Salipiger abyssi: one gene and its partner. The protein of the gene in region 2 binds, or shares a complex with, the protein of the main gene of each other region. Links are inferred from orthologs where the notes say so. Each region holds a gene or a part of one and is shown on either strand. Other genes may lie near its edges.

What was found. Proteins that work in one complex are often made in the same cells at the same time.
Region 1: the proteins of carB (region 2) and carA are in contact, whole or in part, in a solved structure (PDB 1KEE), measured with the Escherichia coli proteins. The link is inferred for Salipiger abyssi from one-to-one orthologs.

Annotation. Positions count from the first base shown.
Region 1 is NZ_CP015093.1:605,109-608,240, forward strand. The notes cover bases 1-2,884. They hold carA (glutamine-hydrolyzing carbamoyl-phosphate synthase small subunit), read left to right. Parts: upstream 1-814; coding sequence 815-1,954; downstream 1,955-2,884. Other genes in these bases: Ga0080574_RS06495 (hypothetical protein), read left to right, coding at 1-96; Ga0080574_RS06500 (GatB/YqeY domain-containing protein), read right to left, coding at 155-619; Ga0080574_RS06510 (glycosyltransferase family 2 protein), read left to right, coding at 2,047-2,884. Also shown: more of Ga0080574_RS06510, read left to right, coding at 2,885-3,132. UniProt on the Escherichia coli protein: Small subunit of the glutamine-dependent carbamoyl phosphate synthetase (CPSase).
Region 2 is NZ_CP015093.1:1,775,475-1,779,598, forward strand. What follows is about bases 1-3,876. They hold carB (carbamoyl-phosphate synthase large subunit), read left to right. Parts: upstream 1-343; coding sequence 344-3,676; downstream 3,677-3,876. Other genes in these bases: Ga0080574_RS12145 (SAM-dependent methyltransferase), read left to right, coding at 1-135; Ga0080574_RS12155 (hypothetical protein), read right to left, coding at 3,677-3,876. Also shown: more of Ga0080574_RS12155, read right to left, coding at 3,877-3,964. UniProt on the Escherichia coli protein: Large subunit of the glutamine-dependent carbamoyl phosphate synthetase (CPSase).

The DNA of each region.
Region 1 (3,132 bases), 1.2 Mb from region 2 along the record:
CGCGGGCGCGTTGGGTTCAAGACCCGCTTCGTGCGGCGCTACCCGGTGGATCCGCTGGACTGGGCGCAGGCGGCCGGAGAATTCCCCGCCCCCTGAAACGCGCGCCAAATCTCTTCGAAGAGATTTGCAAGATCCTTCGAAGGAACTTGCCCGCTCAGCCGCCGGTCGCGAGCCGATCCTTGACCATGGGCCCGACGGCGCCGAAATCCATGCGGCCCTGATAGCGCGTCTTCAGCACGCCCATCACCCGCCCCATATCGCGGATCGAGCTTGCACCCACCTCCGCAACAGCGGTGTCGAGCGCGGCGGAAATCTCTTTCTGGCTCAGCGGCTTGGGCAGGAACTCCTCAATCACCTCGACCTCGGCCAGCTCGCGCTCCGCCAGATCCAGCCGCCCGCCCTCTTCATAGGTCCGCGCGCTCTCGCGGCGCTGCTTGACCATCTTGCCGAGGATCGCCAGCAGCTCGCTCTCGGCGACCCCGTCGCTGCCATCGGCCCGGGCCGCGATGTCGCGATCCTTGAAGGCGGCGTTGATCAGCCGCAGTGTCGACAGGCGGGCCGCCGCCTTGTCCTTCATCGCCTGCTTGGTCGCAGCCGAGATGCGTTCTCGCAATTCCATTGAAACGGTATCCCCAAAGCCATTCCGAGCATCCAAACTACCGAAAGCCCCGCGGCGGTGCAACTCCGCTCCCCTCCGTCATATCATATTGATTTTCATGGATTTTACATTTTCCACGGAGTCTTGACCCCGCCCCGTGCAGGTTTTACCTATGGCGCAATTTGCCGTCCGCCCGCTGCCATCAGGAGTCGCCCCATGCCGCAGAATCCCAAGCCCACCGCCTGCCTCGCCCTCGCCGACGGCACGCTGTTCTATGGCCAGGGCTTCGGCGCCACCGGCCAGACCGAGGCGGAGCTCTGCTTCAACACCGCGATGTCGGGCTATCAGGAGATCATGACCGACCCCTCCTATGCGGGCCAGATCGTGACCTTCACCTTCCCCCATATCGGCAATGTGGGCGTGAATCCCGAGGATGACGAGACCGCCGATCCGGTGGCCGCGGGCATGGTGGTGAAATGGATGCCGACGGCGGCGTCAAACTGGCGCGCGGTGCAGGAGCTTTCGGACTGGCTGGCGCCGCGCGGACGCATCGCCATCGGCGGCATCGACACGCGGCGGCTGACCCGGGCGATCCGCCAGTCGGGCGCGCCGCATGTGGCGCTGGCGCACGATCCCGAGGGCAATTTCGATGTCGAGAAGCTGGTTGCCGCCGCGCGCGCCTTCCCCGGTCTCACCGGGCTCGACCTTGCCAAGGACGTGACCTGCGCGCAGAGCTATCGCTGGGACGAGATGCGCTGGGCCTGGCCCGAGGGCTATGCGCGCCAGACCACGCCCAGGAAAAAGGTCGTCGCCGTGGATTACGGCGCCAAGCGCAATATCCTGCGCTGCCTCGCCTCGGCGGGCTGCGAGGTGACCGTGCTGCCGGCCACCGCCACAAAGGACGAGGTGCTGGCACATGGTCCCGACGGCGTGTTCCTGTCGAACGGCCCGGGCGATCCGGCGGCGACCGGCGAATATGCCGTGCCGATGATCAAGGGTCTGCTCGACGACACCGATCTGCCGATCTTCGGCATCTGCCTCGGCCACCAGATGCTAGCGCTGGCGCTCGGCGGCAAGACCGTCAAGATGAACCACGGTCATCACGGCGCCAACCACCCGGTCAAGGAGATCGAGACCGGCAAGGTCGAGATCACCTCGATGAACCACGGCTTCGCTGTCGACGGCCAATCGCTGCCCGCAGGCGTGATGGAGACGCATGTCTCGCTCTTCGATGGCTCGAACTGCGGAATCCGCATGGCCGACCGCCCGGTGTTCTCCGTCCAACACCACCCTGAGGCGAGCCCTGGACCTCAAGACAGCTTTTACTTGTTCGAACGCTTCGTGCAATCGATGTGACGCTCGTAGAATTCTCTGCAAGCCCCTGATTATTAACCCTCTGTTTACCGTCTTCTGCTGACCTGCTCTCATAAAGGGGACAGGAGACGGAGATGAACAGGCAGAGCTCGGTCTTTGAGACCTCTCGTCTCGCGCAATCGGCATCGCCGCGCGGGCGGCCGCTGGGCGCGGTCCTCGTTCAGACCGGGAAGCTGCCCCCGTCCGACGCGATTGATGCGCTCGCGGAAAGCCATCGCTGCGGCGCCGAGCTCGCCCATGTGATGGTCGCCGAAGAGATCGCGAGCCCCGAGGCGGTGTTGGAGGCGCAGGCGCTGAAATACGGCGCCATCCGCCTCGACCGTCACGCCCATCCCCCAGATCCCGAACTGGCCGGCCTGCTGGCCCCGGAAACCTGCCTGCGCCACGCGGTGCTGCCCTGGATGCGTCTTGGCGACACCCTGGTTCTGGCCACCGCCCGCCCCGAAGCATTCGCCGCTGCCACCGCGCTGCTCGCCGACGGGAGCAAGAAGGTGGCGATGGCGCTCGCTCTCGAAGCCGATATTCATGCCGAGATCGCCAGCCGCCACGGCGACGAGATGGCGCGGCGTGCCGAAATGCAGGTGCCCGCAGACGAAAGCTGCCGTGACCTGAACCGGATGAGCCCGCTCCGGGCGCTTTTCGCTGGCGGGTTTGCCACGACATGCCTCGCCCTGATCATTCTGAACCCCGGCCTGTTCTTTTCGCTGGGCATCGCCGCCGCTGTTCTGACCCTTTGCCTTGCGCAGGTCATGAAAGTTGCCGCGCTCGCCGCCAGCCGCACGCTGCCGGATCGGGATCCGTCGCCGCCAAAGGCCCTGCCGGCGATATCGCTTCTGGTGCCGCTCTTTCGCGAAGAGAATATCGCACGCGACCTGCTCCAGCGGCTGAAGCGTCTCGACTATCCGCGCGCCCGGCTCGACGTATTGCTGATCCTCGAAGCCAGCGACGACCGGACGCGCGAGGCGCTGGCCGGGGTGCGGCTGCCGCCCTGGATGCGGGTGATCGAGGTGCCCGACGGCCCGGTCACCACAAAGCCCCGCGCTCTGAACTATGCGCTGCGGTTCAGCCGGGGTGAGATCGTCGGCATATACGACGCCGAAGACGCGCCCGCCGCCGACCAGCTGCGTCGGGTCGCGGGGCGTTTCGGGCGCGCGCCCCCG
Region 2 (4,124 bases):
TGCGAGGCCACATTCGAGGAGACGCGGCAGGGTGTGTTCCACCTCCAGCTGGCGCACAAGCAATACGCGGTGCCGACGACGCGGGACTATCTCTATCAGGATCGCCACGGTCACATGCTGCACGCGGCGCAATAGTCCGCGGCTCTCTCCGTCTCTGGATCACCAGAGCGCAGCCAAGAATTTTCGTACGAAAATTCTTGGCTGCGCTGTTGCCGTCTGCTGCACCGATTGGGGTTGCACGGGCATCGCGCTTGTCTATAACGCACGACAATTTGCGGGCAGCGGCGACTCCCCCCGCCCGTTGCCCCATGCCTGACGAACGCGCCAGAACAGAGGTCGAAAAATGCCCAAGAGAACCGATATCAAATCCATCATGATCATCGGCGCAGGGCCCATCATCATCGGTCAGGCCTGCGAGTTCGACTATTCCGGTGCCCAGGCCTGCAAGGCGCTGCGCGAAGAGGGCTACCGGGTGATCCTGGTGAACTCGAACCCCGCCACGATCATGACCGACCCGGAACTGGCCGACGCCACCTATATCGAGCCGATCACCCCCGAGGTGGTCGCCAAGATCATCGAGAAAGAGCGCCCCGACGCGCTGCTGCCCACCATGGGCGGGCAGACCGGTCTCAACACCTCGTTGAAGCTCGAAGAGATGGGCGTTCTGGAGAAATTCGGCGTCGAGATGATCGGTGCCAAGCGCGGAGCCATTGAAATGGCCGAGGATCGCGCGCTGTTCCGCGAGGCAATGGACCGGATCGGGCTGGAAAACCCCGCCGCCACCATCGTCACCGCCCCGCAGAAAGCCGATGGCAAGGCGGATCTGGACGCAGGCGTGAAAATCGCGCTGGACGCGCTCGAAGAGATCGGCCTGCCCGCCATTATCCGCCCCGCCTATACGCTCGGCGGCACCGGCGGCGGCGTGGCCTATAACCGGGAGGACTACATCCATTATTGCCGCTCGGGCATGGATGCCTCGCCGGTGAACCAGATCCTCGTGGACGAGTCGCTGCTCGGCTGGAAAGAGTATGAAATGGAGGTCGTCCGCGACAAGGCGGACAATGCGATCATCGTCTGTTCCATCGAAAACGTCGATCCGATGGGCGTGCATACCGGCGACTCGATCACCGTGGCCCCGGCGCTGACGCTGACCGACAAGGAATACCAGATCATGCGCAACGGCTCGATCGCCGTGCTGCGCGAGATCGGCGTGGAGACCGGCGGTTCCAACGTGCAATGGGCGGTGAACCCGGAAAACGGCCGCATGGTGGTGATCGAGATGAACCCGCGCGTGTCGCGGAGCTCGGCGCTGGCCTCCAAGGCCACCGGCTTCCCCATCGCCAAGATCGCCGCCAAGCTGGCGGTGGGCTACACGCTCGACGAGCTCGACAACGACATCACCAAGGTGACCCCGGCCAGCTTCGAGCCGACCATCGACTATGTGGTCACCAAGATCCCGAAATTCGCCTTCGAGAAATTCCCCGGCTCCGAGCCCTATCTCACCACCGCGATGAAATCGGTGGGCGAGGCCATGGCCATCGGCCGCACCATCCACGAGTCGCTGCAAAAGGCGCTGGCCTCGATGGAATCCGGCCTGACCGGCTTCGACGAGGTGGAGATCGACGGCGCGCCCGAGAAATCCGCCGTCATCAAGGCGATCTCCCAGCAGACCCCCGACCGCATGCGCACCATTGCCCAGGCGATGCGCCACGGCCTGAGCGATGACGAGATCCACGGCGTCACCATGTTCGACCCCTGGTTCCTCGCCCGGATCCGCGAGATCGTCGAGGCCGAGGAAGAGGTCCGCGCAAACGGCCTGCCGCAGGACGAAGAGGGCATGCGCGCGCTCAAGATGCTGGGCTTCACCGACGCGCGGCTGGCGAAACTCACCGGCTTCTCGGAAAAGGACGTGCGCAAGCGCCGCGTCGGCCTCGGCGTCACCGCTGTCTTCAAGCGCATCGACACCTGCGCCGCCGAATTCGAGGCGCAGACCCCCTACATGTACTCCACCTATGAAGAGCCGATGATGGGCGAGGTGGAATGCGAGGCGCGGCCCTCGGACAAGAAAAAGGTCGTCATCCTCGGCGGCGGTCCGAACCGGATCGGTCAGGGCATCGAGTTCGACTATTGCTGCTGCCACGCCTGTTTCGCCCTCACCGGCGCGGGCTACGAGACCATCATGGTCAACTGCAACCCCGAGACCGTCTCGACCGATTACGACACCAGCGACCGGCTCTATTTCGAGCCGCTGACCTTCGAGCATGTCATGGAGATCCTGCGGGTCGAGCAGTCGAACGGCACGCTGCACGGCGTGATCGTGCAGTTCGGCGGCCAGACGCCGCTGAAGCTCGCCAATGCGCTGGAGGCCGAGGGCATCCCGATCCTCGGCACCACACCCGACGCCATCGACCTTGCCGAAGACCGCGAGCGGTTCCAGGCGCTGATCAACCAGCTCGGCCTCAAGCAGCCCAAGAACGGCATCGCCTCCACCGACGCGCAGGCGCTGGCCATCGCCGAGGAGATCGGCTTCCCGCTGGTCATCCGCCCCTCGTATGTGCTGGGTGGCCGAGCGATGGAGATCGTGCGCGACATGGCGCATCTGGAACGCTACATCAAAGAGGCCGTCGTGGTCTCGGGCGACAGCCCGGTGCTGCTCGACAGCTACCTCTCCGGCGCGGTGGAACTGGACGTGGACGCGCTCTGCGACGGCGAGGCCGTGCATGTGGCGGGCATCATGCAGCATATCGAAGAGGCCGGCGTGCATTCGGGCGACTCGGCCTGCTCTCTGCCGCCCTATTCGCTGTCTTCCGACGTGATCGGCGAGATCAAGACCCAAACCGAGGCGCTGGCCAAGGCGCTACATGTTGTGGGCCTGATGAATGTGCAATTCGCCATCAAGGACGGCGAGATCTATCTCATCGAGGTCAACCCCCGTGCCTCGCGCACCGTGCCCTTCGTGGCCAAGGCGACGGATTCGGCCATCGCCTCCATCGCCGCGCGGATCATGGCGGGCGAAAAGCTCTCGGCCTTCCCGCTGCGCGAGGATTACCCGGCGGATGCGGATTACGACACCGATCTGCCCATCGCCGACCCGATGACGCTCGCCGACCCGAACATGCCTTGGTATTCGGTGAAAGAGGCGGTGCTGCCCTTTGCCCGCTTCCCCGGCGTCGACACGATCCTGGGGCCGGAGATGCGCTCCACCGGCGAGGTCATGGGCTGGGACCGCTCCTTCCCGCGCGCGTTTTTGAAAGCGCAGCTGGGCGCCGGCACGCATCTGCCGACCGAGGGCGCGGTGTTCTTCTCGATCAAGGACGACGACAAGACCCCCGAGATGACCGAGGCGGCACGGGTGCTGTCCGATCTGGGCTTCAAACTGGTGGCGACGCGCGGCACGGCGGCCTTCTTCGAGGGCGCGGGGCTGAGCTGCGAGGTGGTCAAGAAGGTCTATGAGGGACGCCCGAACGTGGTGGATCTGATGAAGGACGGCGGCATCCAGCTTGTGCTGAACACCACCGAGGGCGTAGCGGCCGTGGAAGATTCCCGCGAGATCCGCTCGGTCGCTCTCTATGACAAGATCCCCTATTACACGACCGCCGCGGGCGCCCATGCGGCGGCGCTGGCCATGAAGGCGCGTGAGGAGGGGGAGCTGGTGGTGAAGTCGTTGCAGGGATGACTAGAACAGGAGATCGTCTTCATCAGAAGACTGACTTTCCTGCTTCTGCGGTCGCCGCGAGTTATTCCTTGAACTCTTGAATTCATCTCCATCCAAATTTCGGGGAGGGGTGGATGTCCAAAAGATCTTCGACAGCGCGCGAAAGGCCACGCTCGCGGCGATGAGCCCACCGAACTGACCAAACGTATTTCCTGTAAGCGGCAAGACCGATCCTGTATAGGGAATGAACTGCTCTATGACGGAGAGCAGTGCAGAGACTGCGGCGGCAAAGACAATCGCAACGGGCATTGGGCAGCTCCTAGAATCGAGGCGATAGTGAGGTGAGCGTGCCTCAAGTGTGTCACACTGGTGTGATAATTCTACAAAAAATAACAGTTTCTCTCACTCTTTGCGTCCTTCGCTCTGGGCGAAGTGTGTTTCTTGTGTCACGGGCATCATGGGCTTATAC